3 regions of the Paracoccus sp. MA genome follow, and region 2 is predicted to be linked to each of the others. Evidence: riboswitches for the same ligand, from Rfam matches in the RefSeq annotation. Region 2 holds a riboswitch; each other region holds the start of a gene.
What was found. A riboswitch is a leader RNA that binds a small molecule or an ion and turns the genes downstream of it on or off. The one in region 2 is predicted to bind cobalamin.
Positions count from the first base shown of each region.

Region 1 (3,972 bases), on a different replicon from region 2:
GATGGGACCGAAAGAGAGCCCCTGCCAATGATTGTCGAAGATGTCGGTCAGGAAGTCTTGCAGCCAGTCCTGATCCAGCGGTGCGGGCCAGCGATGTTCCGTCGCGCGCCCTTCGGCATTCACGGTCGTTTCCATGGTCAGCTTCGTCATGTCAGTTCCCCTGCAGGCTCAGGCGGATGCCGGCGAACAAGCTGCGGTCGTTGGTGTTGTAACCCCAGCTGGTCTGGTATTGCTTGTCGAAGACGTTCTCGATCCGGCCATAGAGTTCGGCCCGCTCATCCAGACGATAGCTGGCCAGCAGGTCGGTCACGCCATAGCCGCCAATCTCCTGCCCATAGCCGCTGACCGCGCCCAGGCCGTTGCGGCTGGCATAGCGCAGGCGCGCGCCCACCGACCAGCCGCCGGGGCGATAGCTGACGGTCAGCGCACCGGAGTTCTTGGGCTGGCCGCGCCACTGGCCGGTTTCGTCATTATGGGACAGAACCCAGGTGTGGTTGTGCTGGATCAGCAGGTCTTGCAGGATTTCGGCCTGCCAGGACAGCTCGATGCCTTTCTCGCGCGTGCGGCCGGCCATGTAATAGCCATAGCTGCCGTCCTCGCGCAGGCCCCAGGCGATCTTGTCCTCGACCCGGTTCTGGAAATAGGTCGCGCCCAGTTCCAGCCCGGCATCCGGCCAATAGACATCCGCGCCGATGTCCCAGCCGCGGCTGCGCTGTGCCGTAAGGTCGGGATTGCCATAGGTCGGATCGTAAAGCTGATAAAGCCCCGGCGCCTTTGCACCGGTGCCATAGCTGGCCCGCAGCTTCACATCCGCCGCGCCGCTGGCGGAAAGCAGATAGGCCCCGGTCAGCCGCCATGTGTTGAAGGTGCCGAACTGATCATTGTCGTCGCGGCGCAGCGCGGCGGTCAGGGTCAGATGGGCGTCGGGACGCCAGGCCGCCTCGGTAAAGAGCGCGGTGGTGGCGTTGCTGGCGATGAAGCTGCCGGTATAATTGGTGATCTGGAGGGTTTCTTCCTTCTCGCGCGTGACGCCGCCCACAAGCGACCATGGCTCGGCCGGCTTCCAGGTCACGTCGTAGCCATAGCGGGTCAGCGTGCCGTCGTAGACATCGCCCTCGGGCCGGGAAAAGCCGGTATGATAGGTTCGCCGGGCATTGTAGCGGCCCCAGCTGAGCGTCTGCCGCAGGGTCCGGTCGGCGCTTTCATGGAGGATGCGCGCGCCCAGGTTCCATTCGTCCTTTTCGACCGTATCGCTGCCGTCACTGGGCGGCGAATCGTATTCGTGCCGCGTATCGCTGCGCAGGCCCGTGAGTTCGGCCCGCAACTGCGGCGCGATCTGCCAGCCCAGTGCCGTGCCGATCCCGTTGCCGCGATGGGCGTCGTTGTCCATGGGGCCGGGAACCGGGCTGGTGCGCGGATCGGCCTGCGACGGGCCGTCGTAATGCGTGGAAAAGCCGCTGACCCGGGCGTCGAGATCGCCCCTTTTCCATAGCAGGGTCGCGGTGGCCCGGCGCCAGCCGTCCGGACCAAGCTCCAATCCGCTGGACAGCCGCCAGCCGTCCTGGACCGGGCGCCTGGTGATGATGTTGACAACGCCGCCGATCGCGTCCGATCCGTAAAGCGAGGACTGGTTGCCGCGCAGCACCTCGATCCGGTCGATGCCCTCGACATCCAGATGGTCGAACTGGAACGCCGTCTCGGTCGAGGACGGATCGCCAAGCCGGACCCCGTCCATCAGGACAAGCACCTGGCCGTTATCCGATCCCCGGATGCTGATGCTGGTCCAGGCACCGGGACGGTCCTGCGAGACCTGAACCCCCGGCACGTCCCGCAGCAGGTCGGTGATGCGCTTCGCCTGTTCGCGGCGGGCGCGCTCCTCGGTCACGACGGTGACGGCGCTGCCGATGGCGCGTTCAGGCAGGTCGGCGCGCGAGGCGGTGACGACGATGGTATCCAGCGTCACCGCGTCCTCGGCGGTGGCAGGCGGGACGGCAAGGGTCGTGCCCAACAGCACGGGAATGATATGGCGGACCTTCATTTCGGCACTTATCCTCGTTCAACGGGAAGGGAAGCCGGATACGAAGGCATTGCCGCGACGGTTCTTCCGCCGCGCGCGCGAGTTCAGATTCTATCGGTCGCATCGCACATACCGCTGCCTTCGATCCACATGGGTCACCGCAGCGGAAATCCGCACCCTCGGCTTGTCCCGGCCGCGGGATGGGCGACAGCGACGGCAGGTCTCCTGGCTTCCGGTTCCTTGCGAGTTCCGCGCCTTCCCCCGCCCTGGGGCAGAGTGGCATATGCGGGTCGCTCCCGGTTACAGTTGCGGGCACAGCTGCGGCATCGGTTTCCCTCACCGCATTCCCTTTTCACCCCTTGCGGGGCACCGTCGGCGACCGGATAGCACAAGGGAGTTGTCAAATAAACAGATTAGATGGGCAGTATCTGCTTTTTCCCGCCTGGTGGCAGTGCGCTTGATATCGCGGCAAGATCGATGAGGAGATCGACGTCACCCCGGGGGCCGAGTGCCTCTGGGCATCGCGCGATCTGGATGCGTTCGGCGCCATGCGTGTCGCCGGCGCAAGCCTTGTGGCTTGCGTTTGCGGGTGGGTGTCCTTAGCTTGATCTGTCCCGCCCCTCGCCCCAAGGAGACTCCGCGCGGTGGAAGCCCTTATCGAACAATATCTGGGCAATCCGCTGATATTGGCCTTGCTGCTGTTTCTTGCGAATTTTGTCATGGAAGAAGGGGCGATCATCGCCGGCGCGGCACTGGCCGCCGCAGGAGAGATCGGCACCGGACTGGCCCTGGTGGCGCTGGTAACCGGGAATATCATCAGCGACTGGGCCCTTTACGGGATCGGCGCGCTGGCCGGAAGCAACCGTCTCGTCCGGCGCTGGGTGGACGGCAAGATGCTGGAGCGGGGACGGCGGCTGCTGGATCGCGGCGTCCTGCCGGCGGCGCTGCTGGCACGGCTGTTGCCTCCGGTCTTCATGGCCAGCGGTTTCCTGCGCGTCGATTTTCGCCGTTTCGCAATCGTGAACGGCGTGGTCGCGGCAGTATATACGGCGGCGCTGTTCTTCGGGGCGTTCGGCCTCAACCTGGTCCTGTTCGATCTGCTGGGCAATTGGGCCTGGCCGGTCATGGTTGGGCTGGTGATCGGCGCGGTCTGGCTGAGCCACCGCTTCACGGTCTATTATTTCGCCTCGGACAAGGACGAGGGGGGGCGCTCGGGCGACTGAGACGACGACTTTCCGTCCCCGATGACGCAAGCCAGAGCTGCGCGCAGCAGGTCGGCATGCGTCCAGGGCAGGAAATGGTCGGCCTCTTCGATCAGGATCAGCCGCGGGCCGGGACTGCCGGGCAAATGCGCCTGCAGGAAGGCCACGTTTTCAGGCGGCACCAACGTATCGGCCAGCCCCTGGACGATGGTGACGGGGGCAGTGACATGCGCCAGGTCGGGGGTCAGCTCTTCAAGCCCGGGCCGAAGATTCATCAGCTCGGCATTGGCGTTGGCCAGTTCCGTGGGCAGAAGCCCGGCAAAGAAATCAAGCGCGGCCAGTTGCTGCAGGGGATGGGTTTCCTCCAGCTCCGGATCGGCGGCGCCGCCGATCAGCAGAACCCCCGCAACCCGGTCGGGATAGTCGGCGGCAAGCCGCAACGCAACCGGGCCGCCATAGGAATAGCCGACCAATACCGCGGCTCCGGTCCCGCCCGCCGTCAGAAGCGGGGCGACGGCGGCGGCCTGACCGGCCAGATCGGGCTCGGGCTTTTCCCCGCTGGCGCCGAAGCCGGGACGGTCCACGGCCATGTGATATTGCCCGACCGGAACGTCCAACAGGAAGCGGTCCCATTCCTCGGCGGTGCCGGGGCTGCCATGCAGGAAGATCACCCGCCGCCCGCCGGGTTGGCCCGCCGCCAGATAGCCCAGTCGGGCCTGCCCGTCCCCGCGCGCCAGCCGCATTCGCCGGACC
Region 1 is NZ_CP087599.1:571,390-575,361, reverse strand. Features, by position in the region: gene LOS78_RS21610 (hypothetical protein) at 1-150, opposite strand, end outside; gene LOS78_RS21605 (TonB-dependent siderophore receptor) at 152-2,038, opposite strand; cobalamin riboswitch at 2,215-2,406, opposite strand; gene LOS78_RS21600 (DedA family protein) at 2,662-3,240, shown strand; gene LOS78_RS21595 (alpha/beta fold hydrolase) at 3,195-3,972, opposite strand, start outside.
Region 1: another riboswitch for cobalamin. It lies ahead of LOS78_RS21605 (TonB-dependent siderophore receptor); the one in region 2 lies ahead of LOS78_RS09490 (DUF1636 domain-containing protein).

Region 2 (3,972 bases):
CATCTTTACCTGAACGGCCGCAAGATCGCCCGGCTCTACGGCCCGGCCCATCACCTCGACGCGCTCGCGCCCGGCGACCGGCTGCGGGTCGAGCTGAACGCGAACGACCACCGGCCGCTGACGGTTGCCGGCCAGCCGCTCGCCGTCGAGTTGACCGTGCCCGACCGGCCGGTCGCCATCCGCGCCGGGGCCGCGGGCCTGCCCGACAGCGCCATCTGCGCGGCGTCCTGATGGAGTTCGGCCCCAAGGACAGCGCCGCACTGGAGCGCATCCTGCGCTGGCGCCGCGACGTGCGGCATTTCCGCGACGACCCGATCCCCGAGCCGCTGCTGGACGAGTTGCGCGCGGCGATGGAACTGGCGCCCTCGGTCGGCAATGCCCGGCCCTGGCGGGTGATCCGGGTCGAAAGCCCGGCGCTGCGCGCCGAGATCCGCGCCGATTTCCTGCGCTGCAATGCCGAGGCCGCCAACCGCTATCAGGGCCGGCAGCGGCAGGAATACGATGCGCTGAAGCTGGCCGGCCTGGACCGCGCGCCCGTCTGGCTGGCCGTCTTCACCCGGATCGACCCGGCCGAGGGCCATGGCCTCGGCCGCGCCACCATGCCGCAAACCCTGCGGCAATCGACGGCCATGGCGATCCATGCGCTGTGGCTGGCGGCACGGGTGCGCAACCTGGGCCTCGGCATGGTCTCGATCCTCGATCCGGCGCGGATCACGACACTGCTGCAAGCCCCCGACCACTGGGAGTTCTCGGCACTCCTCTGCCTCGGCTGGCCCGAATTCACCGACGACACGCCGCTGCTGCACCGCGCGGGCTGGCAGGAAAACACCGCGCGGGACTGGCAGCGGCGCTGAGCCCTACATCTTCTCGCCGGGCAGGCGGCTGGCCTGGCGCACCCAGTCGGCAAACTGGTCCTCGTCGAACGGCCCCTCGGGGATGTGCAGGTAGCGCACCTCCGGATGTTTCGAGGCGACCGGCGGCATCGGCTCAAGCTGCGTGCCGCGAAAGAAGCCGATCTTGATGTATTTCGTCATGCAATGGAAACTAAGGAACCAGTGCCCCTCCTCGACCCCGTAAAGGGGCGAGTTCCATTTCACCGCCTTCTTCACCCCCGGCACGGTGCGGGTGATGATCTCGTCCAGCTTCTGGCCGATCTCCTGCTTCCAGCCCGGCATGGCGGCGATATAGGCGCGGACCGGCGCCTCGCCATAGCCCTTGGGGATTTGCGGGTTGCCGCCCGAAAGCAGCTTCGGCTTGTCCTGCGATTTCTCCATGCTCCTAGAACTCCACGCCCGGCTGGGCCTTGATCCCGTCGCGGAACGGGTGCTTGACCTGCTCCATCTCGGTCACAAGATCGGCCAGCGCGATAAGTTCCGGCCTGGCATTGCGCCCGGTCAGCACGACATGGTTCATCGGCGGCTTTTCGTCGCGCAGGAAGGCCAGCACCTCGTCCAGATCCAGATAGTCATAGCGCAGGGCGATGTTGATCTCGTCCAGCAGCACCATGCGGATCGAGGGATCGCGGATCAGCTGCTTGGCCTTTTCCCAGCCGGCGCGGGCGGCGGCGATGTCGCGCTCGCGGTCCTGCGTCTCCCAGGTGAAGCCCTCGCCCATGGCGTGGAACTGGCACAGATCGGCGAAATGCGCGGTCAGCAGCCGCCGCTCGCCGGTGTCCCAGGCGCCCTTGATGAACTGCACCACCGCGCAGGGCATGCCATGGGCGATGCAGCGCAGGATCATCCCGAAGCCCGAGGAGGACTTGCCCTTGCCCTTGCCGGTATGGACGATGACCAGCCCCTTCTCGCCCTGCTTCCCGGCCATCATCCTGTCGCGGGCGGCCTTGATCTTCGCCATCTTCTCGGCGTGGCGGGCGTTGTCGTCGGTCTGCATCGGGCACTCCTTCGCTTGACAAGTCGGGACCGGGCGCGCACAGACAGGGGGCGCTGGTTCCTGTCCTATGACAGGCGAAGAGGGAATGCGACAGGCAACCGCCTGGAAGCAGCCGCCCCCGCGACCGTGACCGGAGAGGTCGCCCCGAAGCCACTGGCGAAAGCCGGGAAGGCGGGGCGGCCGTGGGCCAAGGCCCGAATCCGCAAGCCGGGAGACCTGCCAGCGCAGAAGGATCGACCGGCGGACGGGGTGTTCCCGCTGGGGCTTGGGGCATTCGCGCCCCTGCGCCCTGCCGCCACAACGGATGAAGGGCGCATGACAGTCACGCTGCATGTCTGCATCACCTGCCGCGCCGGCCAGCCGGTGCTTGAGGGCGAGCCGGTGCCCGGCGCGCGGCTGCATGACGCGCTGACCGCCGAAGGCGCCCCCGACGGCGTGCGCATCGTCCCGGTCGAATGCCTGTCGGCCTGCGCCAGCGGCGCGGCCATCGCGCTGTCGGCACCCGGCCGCTGGACCTATGTCTATGGCCGCATGTCGGCCGAGGACGCGCCCGAGATCCTGGCCGGCGCCGCCGCCTATGCCGGCGCCCCCGACGGCATCGTGCCCTGGCGCGAGCGCGTCACGATTTTCCGCAAGCGCAGCCTCGCGCGCATTCCTCCGATTGGGTAGCCCATGACCGACCTGACCAAGACCCCCGTGACCGTCATCACCGGCTTTCTCGGCGCCGGCAAGACCACGCTGATCCGCCACCTGATGCTGAACCCGCAGGGCAAGCGGCTGGCGGTGCTGGTCAATGAATTCGGCACCATGGGCGTCGATGGCGAGATCCTGAAATCCTGCGCCGACGAGAACTGCCCGGCCGAGAACATCATGGAACTGTCGAACGGCTGCATCTGCTGCACCGTGGCCGACGATTTCATCCCGACGCTGGAGCGGCTGATGGCGATGCCGGTGAAGCCCGACCACATCCTGATCGAGACCTCGGGCCTTGCCCTGCCCAAGCCCTTGCTGAAAGCCTTCGACTGGCCCGCCATCCGCTCGCGCATCACCGTGGACGGGGTGATCGCGCTGGCTGATGCCGAGGCGGTGGCCGCCGGCCGCTTCGCCCCGGACGAGGCCGCCGTCGAGGCGCAGCGCGCCGCCGACGACAGCCTCGACCACGAAACGCCCCTGTCCGAGGTGTTCGAGGACCAGATCGCCTGCGCCGACATCGTCCTGCTCTCCAAGGCCGACCTGGCCGGCGAGGACGGGCTGGCCGCCGCCCGCGCGGTGATCGAGGCCGAGGCGCCGCGCAAGCTGCCGATCCTGCCGCTGACCGATGGGGTGATCGACCCGCGGGTGATCCTTGGGCTGGGTGCGGCGGCCGAGAACGACCTTGCCGCCCGCCCCAGCCATCACGACGGCGCCGAGGACCACGAACATGACGATTTCGACTCGGTGGTGATCGAGCTGGCCGAGATCGCCGACCCCGCCGAGCTTGCCGCCCGCATCGAGCGGCTGGCCCGCGACCAGAACATCCTGCGCGTCAAGGGCCATGTCGCCGTCGCCGGCAAGCCCATGCGCCTGCTGGTCCAGGCGGTGGGCGAGCGGGTGCGCCACCAATACGACCGGCCCTGGGGCGACGGCCCCCGCGCCTCGCGCCTTGTCGTCATCGCCGAGCATGACGATATCGACGAGGCCGCGATCCGGGCGATCCTGGCGGCCTGACGATGCACGTCGTCTTCCGCGAAAGCCGTGGGCTTGAGGAAACCGAGGTCCCGACCGACCCCGGCCAAAGCCCCGCAGAGCTGGTGGTGCTGTCCTATTCCGACAGCGACCTCGGCGCTTTCGCGGCGGGCTGGCACCGGGCAGCCGGCGGCCTGCCCACGCTGCGGCTGTGCAACCTCTCGGCGCTGCGGCACCCGGTCTCGGTCGATCAATATGTCGAGGCGACGCTGTCCGGCGCCCGCGCCGTGCTGGTCCGGCTGATCGGCGGCGAGCCCTATTGGCCCTATGGCGTGGCCAGCCTGCAGGATCTGGCGCGCAGGCGCGGCATCGCGCTGGCCTTCCTGCCGGCGGACGGCCGGCCCGATCCGACGCTGG
Region 2 is NZ_CP087598.1:483,495-487,466, reverse strand. Features, by position in the region: gene LOS78_RS09510 (hypothetical protein) at 1-231, shown strand, start outside; gene bluB (5,6-dimethylbenzimidazole synthase) at 231-854, shown strand; gene LOS78_RS09500 (DUF1801 domain-containing protein) at 858-1,274, opposite strand; gene cobO (cob(I)yrinic acid a,c-diamide adenosyltransferase) at 1,279-1,890, opposite strand; cobalamin riboswitch at 1,928-2,129, shown strand; gene LOS78_RS09490 (DUF1636 domain-containing protein) at 2,206-2,559, shown strand; gene cobW (cobalamin biosynthesis protein CobW) at 2,563-3,597, shown strand; gene cobN (cobaltochelatase subunit CobN) at 3,600-3,972, shown strand, end outside.

Region 3 (3,972 bases), 700 kb from region 2:
ACGCCTTCACCCTGCCCGATTCCGCCTCGGCGCTGGCCGTGACCGTCACCGCGCCGCGGGCCGAGATCGACGCCGCCATGGCGCGGCTGCGCCGGCCGCTGGCGGTCTCGCTCGCCGTGCTGGGGCTGGCGCTGGCGCTGGCCAGCCTTCTGCAGGTGGCGGCGGGGCTGCGCAGCCTCGACCGGCTCGGCCGCGACCTCCGCGACATCCGCGCCGGCCGGGCCGAGGCGCTGCCCCTGCCCGGCGTGGCCGAGCTGCGCCCCGTGGCCGCCGAGATCAACGGGCTGCTGCAACAGAACCGCGCCGTCCTCGCCCGCTCGCGCGAGCATGTGGGCAACCTGGCGCATTCGCTCAAGACGCCGCTGGCGGCGCTGGACAATGCCCTGCCGGCCGATCATCCCGGCCATGCGCTGATCGCGCGCATGGACCGGCAGATCGGCTGGCATCTGCGCCGTGCCCGCAGTTCGGCCGCGCCGCGCCTGCTGGGCCAGCATACTCCGGTCGTCCCGGTGATCCGGGACATCCTGCTGGTGCTGGGCGGCCCGATCCGCGAGGCAGGCTTGCAGGTCGAGATCCGGGCCGAAGCGGACCCCGCCTTCGCCGGCGAGCGGCAGGATCTTGAGGAGATGATCGGCAACCTGGTCGAGAACGCGGTGAAATGGGCCTCGCGCCGGGTCCGCATCACCGCCCTTTCCGAGGGCGAGCGGCTGCGCCTGCTGATCGAGGATGACGGGCCCGGCATGTCGGATGCGGATCACGCGCGGGCTCTGACCCGCGGCACCCGTCTGGACGAGGCCGGCCCGCCCGGCAGCGGGCTCGGCCTAGCCATCGTCGCCGACCTTGCGGCGTTGCACGGCGGCAGGCTGGCGCTTGAGCGTTCGGCCCTGGGCGGGCTTTGCGCGGCCCTGTGCCTGCCGGGCATTCCGGCTTTGCCGAAGGGGGCGCGCTAGCACGCCGCATCCGGGCCGACGCGCAGGCTTGACTTCCGGTTTCATGTCGGGTCTGTGAACGTCGCAAGCGGCAAGCCGTTGCCATGCCTTGCCCGGCAGGAGCGCCGGCCTGGGGGCTTGATGCGGATGGATGGCCGAGTGGTTTAAGGCACTGGTCTTGAAAACCAGCGAATCGAAAGGTTCCGTGGGTTCGAATCCCACTCCATCCGCCATAATCAATTGATATTTATAAGAAAAACCGCCATTCGGCGGCATGCCCGCCATCATGCCCGCCTTTATGTCTGCGGTTGGCTGCTGCCGATTGCGGTCGTGAGTGATGCGGATGCGCCACGCGCTGGAATGGATCAGAGCCAGCCCCTGCCCCGCCCGCGCGATCTGTCGCAGGGCCGTGAGCGCACCAGGACGGCTGCCCGTGCCGGCTGCTTTCGATCCGCCCGGCTGCGATCCAGTTCATCACCGTGCGGCGCGTCACGCCCATCCCCACCTTCAGCCAGCGAATCTGACCGACGCCGCCGATCCGGCCTGCCGTGCCGAGATGGACGGGGTCGGTGCACGACCCCGAAACGCCAAAGGCAGCCCGGAGGCTGCCTTGCAACGTCGGTGGCGACGCTTCACTCGGCCGCGAAGCTGGTGGCGAACTGTCCGCACCAGTCGTTCGACTTGACGACCGGCCAATAGCCCCTGGTATCCGCATCCTTCTGGGTGACCGGCGGGTTGGCGCGGCACAGGCCGGAATCCGAAAGCGTGCTGGCGGAGTTGGCGACGTGATCCTCATAGAACGCGCAGGCGTTGCAAGCGGTCTTTGCCATGTTGGTTTCTCCTGTCTGGCTGGGTCCTGTGGTGGCTGGCTGGCTTTCCGCTGGCTGGCGACCTTGAGCCGGATATAGAGAGGGATTGGCGGAAGGTCAACGAATAATCTAGCAAAAACATATAGTTGACAGAATTCCTCGGTGACATTTTCCTGATGCGAACTGTCGGGTTCGGGTTTTGCGTCCCGTGGAAAACGCTCAGGAATGCGCGGCACGCCCGTGCCACCCGTGGCCGGCGCCCGGCCGCGCCCTCCGGCAGTGGCGAGGTTCTCGGGCCGGCGCGGAGCCCGCGGCAGATTCCCGATTCCGGCCGCTTTCCGGCAGGCGGCGCCTTCCCGCGCCGCAGGCGGGCGGATTCCGCCGGTTCCATCCCGCAGCAGGCAGAGGGGTACCGATCCCTCCGGCACCAAAGCGTCCTTGCCCCCGCGCGGCGGGCTTCAGGGCCCGGTCCCCACCCGGCGGATTGTCGCGGCCCCGCGGCGGCACCGGATTGGCGCTTGACAGCCCGCGGCGCCCTGCGGCAATGCAAGGCCGCTACGGTTCCGGCGCCATGCCGGATGAAAAGGGAACACCGGTGCGCCCGCCGGCCGCAAGACGGCCAGGGCAAGGCCGGGGCTGCCCCCGCAACTGTATGCGGTGAGCGAAGGCCGCAGGCGCCACTGGGCAACCCCCGGGAAGGCCGGCCCGAGCAACGATCCGCAAGCCAGGAGACCTGCCGCAGCGATCACCCATTTCCGGCGCGGGGCGCGCCCGGGAAGCGGCCGTTCCGCAGAGGTGACAGTCGCCGTCCCGCGGCCGGGCTGTCGGGCCTGTCCGCAGGGCAGTTCTGCAAATCGCGGGGCCGGGCCCCGTGCTGGAAAGGCTTTGGAATGTTCAGAACCCCGGTCTCTCTGCTGGCCGCCGCCGCCCTGCTCCTTCCCGCCGCCGCCACGGGCCAGGAGAGCCAGGCGCCCGTCATGCTCGACCCCGTGATCCTGTCGGGCGGCCTGTCGCCGGTCGCCGAAAGCGCCTATGGCCGCGCCCACAGCATCCTGACCGCCGGGGATCTGCAAGAGCGCGGCTTCGTCACCGTCCAGGACGCGCTGCGCGACCTGCCCGGCCTGGCCGTGACCTCGACCGGCGAGGCCCTGACCAAGGTCCGCATCCGCGGCGGCGAAGCCAATCACGTGCTGGTGCTGATCGACGGGGTCGAGGCCAATGCCCCCGGCAGCGGCGACTATGTGTTCGGCGGCCTGCTGACCGAGGATGTCGAGCGCATCGAGGTGCTGCGCGGCCCGCAATCGACGATCTACGGCGCCAATGCCGCCGCCGGGGTGATCGCGATCACCACCCGCCGCACCAATGCCCCGGGGCTGAGCTATGGCGGCGGGGTCGAGATCGGCGGCCAGGGCACCCGCGCCGCCAGCGCCCATCTTCGCGCCATGGGCGCGCGCGGCCAGATCAGCCTCTCGGCCGCGACGCGCCATACCGATGGCGAGGACGCCTCGCGCACGCCGGGCGGCGATACCGAGTTCAACGACCGCGACAGCCTGACCCTCGGCGGCTCATACGACATCAGCGAGGCGGTAACCGCCGGCTTCACCCTGCGCCGCAGCTGGCAGGAATACGGCTATGACGAATCGGTGTCCTTCGTCGCCTCGCCCGACGAATACCTGCGGGACGAGCCATGGACCGCCGACCGGGACGAGACCTACGGCTCGCTCTGGCTCGAAGCCGAGGCGCTGGGGGGTCGGCTGCTGAACCGCTTCGCCCTTTCGGGCAGCAACCAGGCCACCGCGCATTTCTACGACGGCCGGCCGGATTACGACGACGCCTCGCGGCTGCGGGATCTCAGATATACCGGCACATGGGCGCTTGATGGCGGCGATGCCCGCAACTCGGCGCAGAAGCTGAATGTCGCGCTGCAGAAGAAACGAGATATCTACGAGGCCTCCTTCGCACCGGGCGGCCGGTATGAGCGTGATACGAGATCGGCCGCGCTGGAATATCAGGGCCGGTTCGACAACGGGATCGGCATCCAGGCCGGCCTGCGGCGCGATTTCAACGAGGATTTCCGCAACGCCACCACCTGGAACGTCGCCGGCGCGTGGCAAATGCCCGACCGCGACCTGCGCCTGCGCGCGGCCGCCGGCAAGGCCATCGTCAACCCCACCATGTTCGAGCTTTACGGCTATACGCCCGGCACCTATCGCGGCAACCCGGACCTCTTGCCC
Region 3 is NZ_CP087598.1:1,184,014-1,187,985, reverse strand. Features, by position in the region: gene LOS78_RS12980 (HAMP domain-containing sensor histidine kinase) at 1-950, shown strand, start outside; tRNA gene LOS78_RS12975 (tRNA-Ser) at 1,075-1,162, shown strand; gene LOS78_RS12970 (hypothetical protein) at 1,562-1,759, opposite strand; cobalamin riboswitch at 2,280-2,494, shown strand; gene LOS78_RS12965 (TonB-dependent siderophore receptor) at 2,629-3,972, shown strand, end outside.
Region 3: another riboswitch for cobalamin. It lies ahead of LOS78_RS12965 (TonB-dependent siderophore receptor); the one in region 2 lies ahead of LOS78_RS09490 (DUF1636 domain-containing protein).